One region of the Actinoplanes sp. NPDC026623 genome, then DNA from elsewhere that is predicted to be linked to it. Evidence: riboswitches for the same ligand, from Rfam matches in the RefSeq annotation. Region 1 holds a riboswitch; the other holds the start of a gene.
What was found. Region 1 has a riboswitch for thiamine pyrophosphate ahead of thiE (thiamine phosphate synthase). Riboswitches for the same ligand answer to the same signal wherever they lie in the genome.

Region 1 (6,024 bases):
TGGTCGACCCTGGAGGGTTCGCTGCTGCGGCGGCTGGCCGCGCTCATGCCGCCGGATGCCCGGGTGCGTGCCGTGACGCCCGTGCCGTCCACCTTCGACGCCCGGTTCTCCGCCACCTTCCGGCGCTACGAGTACCGGGTCGCCGACACCGTTTCCGGGCCCGAGCCGCTGCGCCGCTACGACACCCTCTGGTGGGTGCGGCCGCTGGACCTCGACCGGCTGCGGGAGGCCGCGGCCGGGCTCGTCGGGCTGCACGACTTCGCCGCGTTCTGCAAGCGCAAGGAGCACGCCACCACCGTGCGGGCCATCACCCGGCTCGACTGGCGGCGCGAGGACGACGGGGTCGCGGTCGCCACCGTGCAGGCCGACGCGTTCTGCCAGGCCATGGTGCGCAGCCTGGTCGGGGCCATGCTGACCGTGGGCGACGGGCGGCGGGACGCGTCCTGGCCGGCGCGGCTGCTGACGCTGCGGGAACGGTCGAGCGAGGTCACCGTGGCGCCCGCGCACGGGCTGACGCTGATCGCGGTCGGCTATCCGGACGAGTCGGACTACGCGGACCGGGCCGAGGCCACCCGGCGTCTGCGCGCCTGAGCGGGGTGCCTCAGGGCTGCCCGGCCCGGTTTCCGATGATCGTCTCGTCCAGGTACCGCCCGATCAGGTCGGCGGTGATCCGTTCCGCGTACGGGTCGTCGTCGGCGACGAGCCGGCCGTCCGGGCGGGCGATCACGCAGTAGAGCAGGAAGTGGCCGCGGGGGTGCCAGCCGACCTGGGCCATCGGCTCCGCGAGCGGATCGCTCGCGAGCCCGCCCATGGCGGCGAAGCTGCCCCGGCCGTTCTCGACCAGCGGGCCGGTCTCGTCCGCGACCAGCGCCGCCCCGGACTCCTCGGCGAGGTTGAAGACGCCCGCGGTGACCTGATAGCCGCCGAACGGCGCGGTGAGGCCGGCCCGGACCACCTGGCTGCAGCCGTGCTCGCGGAGCAGGGCGCCCAGCTCGCCGATGGTGGCGACGGGGCAGTCGGTGTCGATGTGGGTCATCGTGACCCGGTAGGGCGCCGCGCCCGACACCAGCCGGATCTCCTGCTGCGGGAACACCTCGCCCTGGCTCAGCGGCCTGGCGTCCAGCTCGCGCGAGCCGATCGCCGCCGCCGAGACCGCCGGCGGGGCCGCGGAGTCGTCGAACCCGTGCCGCTCGTCGGCGATGATGAAGAACGCGCTCAGCCCGACGATCGACACGATGATCGCGGCGCCCAGCCCGCTCATCAGCGTCTGCAGCGCCCGCTGCGCCTCCTGCGGCCGGCCCGTGGCGCGCCGCCAGGGCCCGCGCCGCGACCGCTGCGTCGGGGCGGCGTGCGCCCTGGCGGCGGGCCTCGCGGCGCGGGCCTGGCGGTGTTGCGGCGGGGCCTGTCGGGTCAGGCCCTGCCGGGCGAGCGCCTGCCGGGCGAGGGCCGGTCCGGCCAGCGCCTGGCGCGTCAGCACCGCGAGGCCGCCCTCCGGCTTCGCGCGGTGTGCGGAGCGGGTGTGCGGTTCGCCAGGCATGCAGGTCACGGTAGGAGCGCACCGTGATCGATGAACGCACAGACTGTGCGGCACCCCCGGTGGCCTCGCGTCGTTGCGTCCCGGCGGTGGGGGAGGATGGGCGTTGTGACCGCCGATCATTACTTCAGCGCCGAACCCGCCGCGCCCGGGAAACGGAGCCGCATCGAGTTCACCGCCGCCGGGCGCGCCTATGACCTCGTGGTCGCGGCCGGGGTGTTCTCCGCCGGGCGTCTCGACCCCGGCACCGCCGTGCTGCTGCGCAAGGCCGGCCTGCCGACGGCCGCCGCCGGCGGCACCTTCCTCGACCTCGGATGCGGCTACGGCCCGATCGCGTGCGTGCTCGCGACCGAGGCGCCGGCGGCGACCGTGTGGGCGATCGACGTCAACGCCCGGGCCCGCGACCTCACGGTGGAGAACGCCGCCGCGCTCGGCCTCGCCGGCCGGGTGCACGTCGCGGCGCCCGACGACGTCCCCGGGGACGTGGCGTTCGACGAGATCTGGAGCAACCCGCCGACCCACGTGGGCAAGGCCGAGCTGCGCGCCCTGCTGGAGCGCTGGCTGCCCCGGCTGAAGCCCGGCGGCGTCGGCTGGCTCGTGATCAACCGGAACCTCGGCGGTGATTCGCTGCACACCTGGCTGACCTCGCTCGGCTGGGACGTGACGCGTACGGCGAGCCAGCGCGGGTTCCGGGTGCTGCGGGTGACCCGGAAAACCGACTGACCTGCCGCTCGTTGTCGGGGAGGATGCTCGCGTGGGTTACGTAGATGTCTCAGGCGTCGGATTCGTGCTGCCGGATGGCCGCGAGCTCTTCTCCGACGTGTCGTTCCGGGTCGGCGAGGGCGCGAAGGTGGCGCTGGTCGGGCCGAACGGCGCCGGCAAGACCACGCTGCTGCGGATGGTCGCCGGGGACACGCCCACGCCCGTCGGCACCATCGCGCGCACCGGCGGGCTCGGGGTGATGCGGCAGTTCATCGGCATGATCGGCGATGACCGCACCCTCGAGGACCTGGCCCTGTCGCTGGCCGCGCCGCCGCTGCGGGCGGCCGGCGCGGTGCTCGCCGCCGCGCAGGCCGCGCTCGACGCCCATCCCGACGCGGAAAAGGCCCAGATCGCGTACGCGAATGCGATCGCCGGCTGGGGCGAGGCCGGTGGCTACGACGCGGAGGTGCTCTTCGACGTCGTCGCCGTCGGCATTCTCGGCAAGCCGTGGGACGAGGTCCGCCACCGTCCGGTGCGGACACTCTCCGGCGGTCAGCAGAAGCGTTTCGCCCTCGACCTGCTGCTGCGCGGCGGCGACGAGGTGCTGCTGCTCGACGAGCCGGACAACTTTCTCGACGTGCCCGGCAAGCGCTGGCTGGAGGCCCGGCTGCGGGACTCGCCGAAGTCGGTGCTCTACGTTTCGCACGATCGGGAGCTGCTGGCGCAGACCGCGGGCCGGGTCGTCGCCGTCGAGGGCGGCGGCGCGTGGACGCATCCGGGCGGTTTCGCCTCCTGGCACGAGGCGCGCGCAGGCCGTCACGAGCGCCTGCTCGAGCTGCGCCGGCGCTGGGAAGAGGAGCACGAGAAGCTGCGCGAGCTTGTCTTCACCCTGAAGAACAAGGCCGCATACAACGACGGGCTGGCGTCGCGTTATCAGGCGGCGCAGACCCGCCTGCGCAAGTTCGAGGAGGCCGGCCCGCCGCCGGTGCCGCCCAAGGAGCAGTCGCTGCGGATGAACCTGCGCGGCGGGCGTACGGGCAAACGGGCGGTGGTGTGCACCGGCCTCGAGCTGGAGAACCTGACGTTCCCGTTCGACCTGGAGATCTGGTATGGGGACCGGGTCGCGGTGCTCGGCGCCAACGGCACCGGCAAGAGCCACTTCCTGCGGCTGCTCGCGGCCGGCGGCACCTCGCCCGATGTGGACAACAAGCCGGTCGACGGCGCGCCGCTGGCCCACGTGGCGCACAACGGCGTGGCCCGGCTCGGCGCGCGGGTGCGGCCCGGCCACTTCTCGCAGACGCACGACCGCCCGGAGCTGCTGAAACGCACCCTGGTGGAGATCCTCTGGCGCGGCGACGACCACCGCAGCGGCATGGACCGGGCGGGCGCGATGAAGGCGCTCAACCGCTACGAACTCGCGGCGCAGGGCGACCAGGTCTTCGGCACCCTCTCGGGCGGCCAGCAGGCCCGGTTCCTGGTGCTGCTGCTCGAGCTCTCCGGCGCGACCGTGCTGCTGCTGGACGAGCCGACGGACAACCTGGACCTGGCCTCGGCGGAGGCGCTCGAGGAGGGCCTGCAGGCGTTCGAGGGCACGGTGATCGCGGTGACCCATGACCGCTGGTTCACCCGGGGTTTCGACAGGTTCGTGCTCTTCCAGGGCGACGGCGAGGTCGTGGAGACCCCGGAACCGGTCTGGGACGTCCGCTGACCGCGGTGACGCCCGTCACCATGTTGATCATGGGTGGATGAGGCGGGCGGTTTCGGGGCCGAAAGGCCAGCCTGTGCGCTCTCCGGGGTGGTACGGCCACCCACTGTGGAGTGACGAGGGGGGTTTACGGGCGGCGGGGTGCGGGGTTACGGTCTCCGCGGAACCAACCCCACGGGAGTCCGGTGCACCGGGCTGAGAGGGGGGCTGTCGCGGCCCCCGACCGTCGAACCTGATCCGGGTCATGCCGGCGCAGGGAGGAGCGTGTTGTGGGCCCCGCTTTCCCGCATCTTCATGTGATCACGGACGCCCGTCACGGGCGGGAGCCGCTGGCCGTCGTCGCCGCCGCGGTCGCCGCGGCGCGCAGCCTAGGTGCGAGCGGGCGGCTGGCGATCCAGGTCCGCGTCGAGGACGACGTCAGCGACCGGGACGCCTACGACCTGGCCGACGCCGTGCTGGAGCTGTGCCGGCCGGACGGCGTGTTGTGCCTGGTCAACGACCGCCTGCACGTCGCGCTGGCGGTCGGGGCGGACGGCGGGCACGTCGGCGCCGCCGACCTTCCGGTCGCGGCGGCCCGCCGGATCCTCGGTCCCGCCGGCGTGCTCGGTGCCACCTGCCGTGACGCGGCCGCCGCCCGCGCGGCCCGGCGGGCCGGCGCGTCGTACCTGGGCGTGGGGCCGGCCTTCGCGACCACGACCAAGACCGGGCTGCCGGATCCGCTGGGCCCGGCCGTCATCGGCGCGGTCGCCGCCGCCGTCCCGGACACCCCGATCGTCGCCATCGGCGGGGTCACGGCCGCGAACGCGGGCGAGTTGATCGCCGCGGGAGCCGCCGCGGTGGCCGTCGTCGGCGCGGTCGCGAACGCCGCGGATCCCGGGCGGGCCACCGGGGAACTGCTCGAGGCGCTCGGATGAGCGCGACCGAGGTGGTGGTCGTCGGTGGCGGCATCATCGGGCTCTCGATCGCCTGGCGGTGCGCGCAGCGCGGCCTGGCCGTGACCGTCCACGACGACGGCGGCGACGACGACGACGGGGCATGGTACGCCGCCGCGGGGATGCTGGCGCCGGCCGGAGAGGCCGGCTTCGGGCAGGAGGCGCTCACCGAACTCCTGGTCGAGTCCGCGGGGCGATGGCCCGGATTCGCCGCCGAGCTGGGCCGGGGCTCCGGGATCGACGTCGGCTACGACCGTACGGGCACGTTGACCGTCGCGCTCGGCGCGGACGACCTCGCCGAGGCTCAGCGGCTCTGGGCGTACCGGCGGAATCTGGGGTTGGGGGTCAGCCCGCTCGGGCCCAGCGCGCTGCGCGACCTGGAGCCGGCGCTCTCGCCGCGGCTGCGGGGCGGCGCGCACGCGCCCGACGATCGTCAGGTCGATCCGCGCCGGGTGGTCGCCGCGCTGCGCGCGGTCCTGGGGCGAGCCGTGGTCCGGCGCCGGGTGGACGTCCTGCCGGCCGGCGTGCCGGTGGTGGTCGCGGCCGGATTCGGGACCGCCGCGCTGACCGGGCTGCCGGTGCGGCCGGTGAAGGGGCTCGTGCTGCGGCTGCGGGGCGAGCCCGGCCTGCTGCGGCACGTGGTCAGCGGGTGGGCCGACGGGCGGCACGTCTACCTGGTGCCGCGCGCGGACGGCGAGGTCATCGTCGGCGCCACCCAGGAGGAGCGCCGCGACAGCACGGTCACCGCCGGGCAGGTGCTCGAGCTGCTGCGGGCCGCCACCGACCTGGTGCCCGAGCTGGGCGAGTGCGAGCTGACCGAGACCGTGGTGCGGCACCGGCCGGCGACCCCCGACAACGCGCCGCTGCTCGGCGTGCACGCGGGCGGCCCGATCGTCGCCGCCGGGCATCACCGCAACGGGGTGCTGCTCGCGCCCGTCACCGCCGACCTGATCGCCGAGCTGGTGGCGACCGGGAAGGCCGATCCGATGCTGGACGCGTTCGCGCCGGGGAGGTTCGCATGAGGATCATCGTCAACGGGGCCGAGCGCGACGTCGAGGTCGCCGACGTCGCGGCGCTGGTCGCGCAGCTGACCGAGGCGCGACGGGGTGTCGCGGTCGCGGTCAACGGCGAGGTCGTGCCGCGCTCCGCGT
Region 2 (6,024 bases), on a different contig from region 1:
GGCCCTTGCCGAGGCCGAGGGGTTCAACAGCGCCCAGGATCTGCACGCGATGCTGCGCAGCCGGGGCGAGCGGGTCGGCCTGACCACCGTCTACCGCACGCTGCAGGGCCTCGCCGACGCCGGCGAGATCGACGTGATGCGCCCGCCCGGCGGCGAGCACCTCTACCGCCGGTGCAGCCAGGGCCACCACCACCATCTGGTCTGCCGGTCCTGCGGCCGGGCCGTCGAGGTGGAGGGGCCGGCCGTCGAGGCCTGGGCCGAGAAGGTCGCCGGCAAGCACGGCTTCGCCGACGTCTCGCACACGATGGAGATCTTCGGAACCTGCCCGGAGTGCGCGGGCAAGCGTTCCTAGCCTCGCCGTGGGACGCTGACCCGCGTGAAGATGTACGCCGACCGGCTGCCCACCGCCCTCCGTCAGCTCCTCACCGACCTGCTCGTCGTCTTCTGGATCTACGCCTGGATCCGGGCCGGGATCTGGATCAACGACCTGGTGGAGAAGCTCGGCGTGCCGGGCGCGAAGCTGCAGGAGGCCGGCACCGGCATCGCCGGCAACCTGGGCGACATCTCGGGCAAGGTCGGCCGGGTCCCGCTGGTCGGCGACCAGCTGACCGCGCCGTTCACCAAGGCCGCGAACGCCGCCAACGCGCTCGCCGAGGCCGGCCGCCAGCAGCAGGACATGGCGGACAACCTGGCGCTTGTCGTCTCCGTGGCGATCATCGCGGGGCCGCTGGCGCTGGTGCTCTTCATCTGGCTGCCGCTGCGGCTGCGCTGGATGCGCCGGGCCGGGGTGGCCTGCCGGGTCCGCGACGAGCCGGCCGGGCAGGACCTGCTGGCGCTGCGGGCGCTGGCCTCCCGGCCGCTGAACGAGCTGACGAAGCTGGGTCCGGACATCGCGCAGTCGTGGCGCAACGGCGACGCGGCGGCGGTGCAGGCGCTGGCGGCGCTCGAGCTCAAGGACATGGGGCTCAAGCCTGCGAAGGCTCGTTAGGCTCCGCCTTCTGCCCCCGGTAGGCCTCGTTGACCTCGTCGAACTCGTCGTCCATCCAGGTGCGCTTGGCGAACGGGATCGCCGCCCAGAACGTCAGGAAGTACGACGCGGTGATCGCCGCCAGCAGGCTCGCGGCCCAGATGTTCATCAGGTAGTCGGCGATCAGCAGGACGCTGCTGACCATCGAGACCAGCAGCAGGGCGAGGCCGCCGGTGGCCATCCGGTGCGCGTAGCGCACCAGTTCCGGCTTGCGGCCCCGGCGGAACAGCGCCCGGTGGAAGGCCACCGGCGAAATGATCATCGCGGCGGCGAACGCGGCCGCCATCAGCGCCACGATGTAGGTGTTCTTCTGGAACTCCGTTGTCGACGGGAAGCCGCTGCTGAACGGCAGGGTCAGCAGGAACGCGAAGAGGATCTGCACGCCCGTCTGAGTCACCCGCAGCTCCTGCAGCAGGTCCCCGAAGTTGCGGTTCCAGCGCTGCCGCTCGGACTCGTGACTGGTCGGTCGCTGATCCGCAGCCATCGAGCCTCCTTGAGATGACGCAGGAGACTCCCGGCCGGAGCGGCGTCAGACGCCGATGCGAGCCAGAGTCACGTCGGCCAGCGCCTGCGGCGCCTCCTCCGGCACCCAGTGGCCGATCCCCCGCAGGGTGACGAACCGGTAATCTGCCGCGACCCAGGTGGCGGTGGCCAGCGCCGCCGGCCTGCCGACGGCCGGGTCGCCGTCGCTCCAAACATACGTGGTCGGCACTGTGATCTTGCGAACCTTCGCCAGCTTACCCGGGGTGATCGCGCGGTACCAGTTCAAGGCGCCGGTCAGCCGGCCGGGGTCCTGCATCGCGGTCGCGTACTGGCCGGCGCGGGCGCCGATGGGTCGCATCATCCGGCGCAGCATGCTCGCGTTGCCGGCGAGCAGCAGCCGCTCGGCCATCCTGGACCGGAACACACCCATGTAGGCGAACCGCAGCTTCTGCGACGGCTGGTTGTGCAGGGCGATGCCGAGCCCGCGCGGGTGCGGCACCGAGACGGCCGTGAGCGTGCTGACCCGCTCGGGATGCAGGTCGGCCAGCAGCCAGCCGACCTGCGCACCCCAGTCGTGGCCGACGACGTGCGCCTTCTCGACGCCGAGCGCGTCGAGCACCGCGATCGCGTCGGCGGCCGGCTCGTCGAGGCGGTAGTCGGCGACCGCGGTCGGCCGGGCGCCGGGCGAATAGCCGCGCTGGTCCAGGGCGTACGTGCGTAACCCGGCGGCGTGCAGCCTCGGGAGGATAAGATCGAACTCGCGGTGATCCTGCGGGAAGCCGTGCAGCAGAAGGACCGGCGGGCCGTCGACCGGGCCACCCTCGTACACGTCGAAGGTGAGCCCCCTCGCCTTGATCTGCATGTGACGCCTCCTACGCTGTCCCGTACGGCCGTACGGTGTTAGCGTCATCGAAACACATGCAATGAGGTCTGTTCTCGAACGGGCCTCACCGACAGGGGAGCGCACAGCGCTGAGAGTGCGGGTGACACCGCAGACCCTAGAACCTGATCTGGGTAATGCCAGCGCAGGGAGCTCGGTCTTTCTCAAGCCGCGCCGTGCCCGGGAGCACCCGGGCGGGGTGTCGCGTCTCCTCCCGGTACGAGCTGGGAGGCACGAATGAATTACCGCTGGCGCACGGTCGACATCATCGTCGCATCGATCATCGCCGTCACCTTCGGCGTGATCTTCTGGGCCTGGAACCTGGTCTGGAGCGCCACCGCAGGCGCGTTCGCCTTCTTCCCGCCCGCGCAGGCGCTGCTCTACGGCGTCTGGCTGATGCCGGCGGTGCTGGCCGGGCTGATCATCCGCAAGCCGGGCGCCGCGCTCTACACCGAGACGGTCGCGGCCGTCATCTCCGCGCTGCTGGGTTCCTCCTGGGGCGTCATCATCATCCTGCAGGGCCTCGCGCAGGGAATCGGCGCGGAGCTGGCGTTCGGCATCCTGCTGTACCGCTCGTGGAAGCTTCCGGCGGCGCTGCTGGCCGGCCTGCTGACCGGGTTCAGCGCGGCGGTGTTCGACTTCTTCTACTGGAACGCGGCCGCCGACCTGTGGGACTACCGGATCCCGTACGCGGTGATCACGATGGTCAGCAGCACGATCATCGCGGGCGCCGGATCCTGGGCGCTGGCCCGGGCGCTGGCACCGACCGGCGTGCTCGACCGTTTCGCCGCGGGCCGCGACCGAGCCCTGGTCTAGCCCGTGCCCGAGGTCGTGCTGCGCGGTTTCGGCTGGCGCCACGCCGGGCGCCGGGCCTGGGCCGTGCGCGGCGTCGACCTGCGCATCTCGCACGGCGAGCGGGTGCTCCTGCTGGGACCCTCCGGGGCCGGCAAGAGCACCCTGCTCGCCGCGCTGGCCGGCCTGCTGCCCGAGGACTCCGGCGAGTCCGAGGGCACCGTCGAGATCGACGGGCTGGAGCCGGTCAAGGCCCGCGAACGGGTCGGCATCGTCTTCCAGGACCCGCAGACCCAGCTCGTGATGGCCCGCTGCGGCGACGACGTGGCGTTCGGGCTGGAGAACCGGGGCGTGCCCGCGGAGGAGATCTGGCCGCGGGTGTCCGAGGCGCTCGATCGCGTCGGATTCCCGTACCCGATCGGCAGGAGGACCGCCGCCCTGTCCGGCGGCGAGCAGCAGCGCCTGGCCCTCGCCGGGGTCCTCGCGCCGCGGCCGGGCCTGCTGCTGCTGGACGAGCCGACCGCGAACCTCGACCCCGCGGGCGGCGCGCTGATCCGCTCGGCGATCGCCCGGTCACACGACCCGGACACCACGCTGATCCTGGTCGAGCACCGGATCGCCGAGGCGCTCACCCTGGTCGACCGGGTGGTCGTCCTGGAGCCCGGCGGCGGCGTCCGCGCCGACGGCACGCCGACGGCGGTCTTCTCGCTCCTCGGTGATCAGCTCGCCGAGCAGGGCGTCTGGGTGCCGGGCCGGCCCCTGCCGACCCACCGGGCCGTCGCACCCCCGGCCGATCCCCTGGTACGCGCGGAGCACGTCACCGTCCGGCACCGGCTCCCGGCGACCACCATCTGCGCACGGGCCGGCGAGGCGCTCGCCGTGACCGGCCCGAACGGCGCCGGCAAGTCCACCCTGGCCCTGCTGCTCGGCGGGCTGCTCGCACCCACCTCGGGCTCGGTCGACGCGGCGCCGGGCGGCGCCCCGCACAAATGGCGGGCGGCGGCGCTCACCCAGCGCATCGGATCCGTCTTCCAGTCGCCGGAACACCAGTTCGTCACGTCCCGGGTCGCCGACGAGCTCGCCCTCGGCCCCCGGCAACTGGGCCGGACGGACGTCTCCGCCACAGTGGACGAACTGCTCGATCGGCTGCGGCTGACGAAGCTGGCCGGCGCGAATCCCTACACCCTCTCCGGCGGCGAGGCCCGGCGGCTCAGCGTCGCGACGGCCCTGGCCACCGCGCCCCGGCTGCTCGTACTCGACGAACCCACCTTCGGCCAGGACCGGCGCACCTGGATCGAGCTGGTCGAATTGCTGGCCCGGCTGCGCGACGACGGGTGCGGCATCGTCGCGGTCACCCACGACGAGGACTTCGTGACCGCCCTCGCCGACCGCACTGTCGTCCTGGGCCGGCCCGGATGACCCTCGTCCTGGAACCGGTCGCCGACGCCACCGCTCCCCTGGCCCGGCGCAACCCGGTCGCCAAGCTCGGCGCGGCGCTGCTGTTCTCGCTGCCGCTGGCGGCGACCCTCGACCCGCTGACCCCCGCCCTCGCGCTCGTCATCGAGCTGGCGCTGCTGCCGTTCTTCGGCGTCCGCTACCGGGTGCTGGCCCGGCGGTCCTGGCCGCTCACCCTGGCCGCCGCGGGCATCCTGGTGACGATGGTGCTGTTCGCGGCCGACCGCACCGGGGCGCCGCTGTTCTCGCTGGGGCCGTTCGACATCACCACCGGCGTGGTCGCGACCGCGCTGGGCCTGGTGCTGCGGCTCTTCGCGGTCGCGCTGCCGGGCATCATCGTCTTCGCCACCACCGACCCGACCGATCTCGCCGACGCCCTGGTGCAGAACGCGAAGGCACCCGCCCGCTTCGCGATCGGCGCGCTCGCGGCCTTCCGGATTGTCCCGCTGCTGGGCGAGGAGTGGCAGATGCTCGCCCTGGCCCGCCGGGCCCGCGGCATCGACGCCGGCCGCAACCCGCTCGCGCGGCTGCGGCTGTTCGGATCCACCGCCTTCGCCCTGCTGGTGGGCGCCCTGCGCCGCGGCGCCCGGCTGGCACTGGCGATGGACGCCCGCGGCTTCGACTCCGGCATCCCCCGCACCTGCGCCCGCCGCCAGGTCTTCGGCCGCGCGGACGCGGCGCTGATGATCGGCGCGGCCGCGCTCTCGGCGGCGATCCTGACGATCAGCATCCAGGCCGGCCTCTTCCGCCCGATCATCGGCTGAGACCCGCCCGGGCTACCGGCCGCGGATGGACCGCAGGAGGCTCTCGGGGAACAGCTCCTCGCGCTCCAGCGGATCGGCGCGATCCGCCCAGCGGCTCCAGACGGTTTCGCAGGTGCGGCACCAGAACGGCATCCTGCAGACCCGCTTCTGGTCCTCCTGGCGACGGCAGAGCAGAAAACCGAGCGACCTCAAGTCCCCATCGCAACCCGGGCACCTGTCGTCCTGCCACACCGAGTCCGCCATCCCGCCAGCATGGCCCGCCGGCGGCCATCCGTCCACGTGGCCTCCGCCGTCGTGCAGGCGGTAGTTCATCGGGTTACCAGGCCGGACTCCCAGGCCCAGGCAGCGATCCCGACGCGGTTGAGTCCGCCGAGCTTGGTGGACAGGTGGGTCACATGGGTCTTCACGGTGCCGGCCGAGATGAACAGTTCGGCGCCGATCTGTTCGTTGCTCAGCCCGCGGGCGAGCAGCCGGGCCACGTCCCGCTCGCGTTCGGTGAGTGGCGGTTCGGGACTTCGGGTGGCGCGGCCGGTGGTGAGCCCGGCCAGCAGCCGAACGGTGACCTCCGGGCTGATGAGGGTGGTGCCGGCCAGCGCGGCGCGGACGGCCTCGACGAGCAGCCC

Region 2: linked by a shared signal. The riboswitch ahead of AB0F10_RS08265 (ECF transporter S component) and the one ahead of thiE (thiamine phosphate synthase) in region 1 are both predicted to bind thiamine pyrophosphate.

The regions. Positions count from the first base shown of each region.
Region 1 covers NZ_JBEZXZ010000072.1:4,898-10,921, reverse strand. Annotated here, with positions in the region: gene truA (tRNA pseudouridine(38-40) synthase TruA) at 1-591, shown strand, start outside; gene AB0F10_RS21820 (hypothetical protein) at 602-1,537, opposite strand; gene AB0F10_RS21815 (methyltransferase) at 1,643-2,257, shown strand; gene AB0F10_RS21810 (ATP-binding cassette domain-containing protein) at 2,289-3,944, shown strand; TPP riboswitch at 4,106-4,217, shown strand; gene thiE (thiamine phosphate synthase) at 4,238-4,855, shown strand; gene thiO (glycine oxidase ThiO) at 4,852-5,895, shown strand; gene thiS (sulfur carrier protein ThiS) at 5,892-6,024, shown strand, end outside.
Region 2 covers NZ_JBEZXZ010000018.1:19,692-25,715, forward strand. Annotated here, with positions in the region: gene AB0F10_RS08245 (Fur family transcriptional regulator) at 1-352, shown strand, start outside; gene AB0F10_RS08250 (hypothetical protein) at 383-988, shown strand; gene AB0F10_RS08255 (DUF6328 family protein) at 966-1,511, opposite strand; gene AB0F10_RS08260 (alpha/beta fold hydrolase) at 1,557-2,372, opposite strand; TPP riboswitch at 2,456-2,560, shown strand; gene AB0F10_RS08265 (ECF transporter S component) at 2,628-3,206, shown strand; gene AB0F10_RS08270 (ATP-binding cassette domain-containing protein) at 3,210-4,601, shown strand; gene AB0F10_RS08275 (energy-coupling factor transporter transmembrane component T) at 4,598-5,401, shown strand; gene AB0F10_RS08280 (hypothetical protein) at 5,414-5,713, opposite strand; gene AB0F10_RS08285 (response regulator transcription factor) at 5,710-6,024, opposite strand, start outside.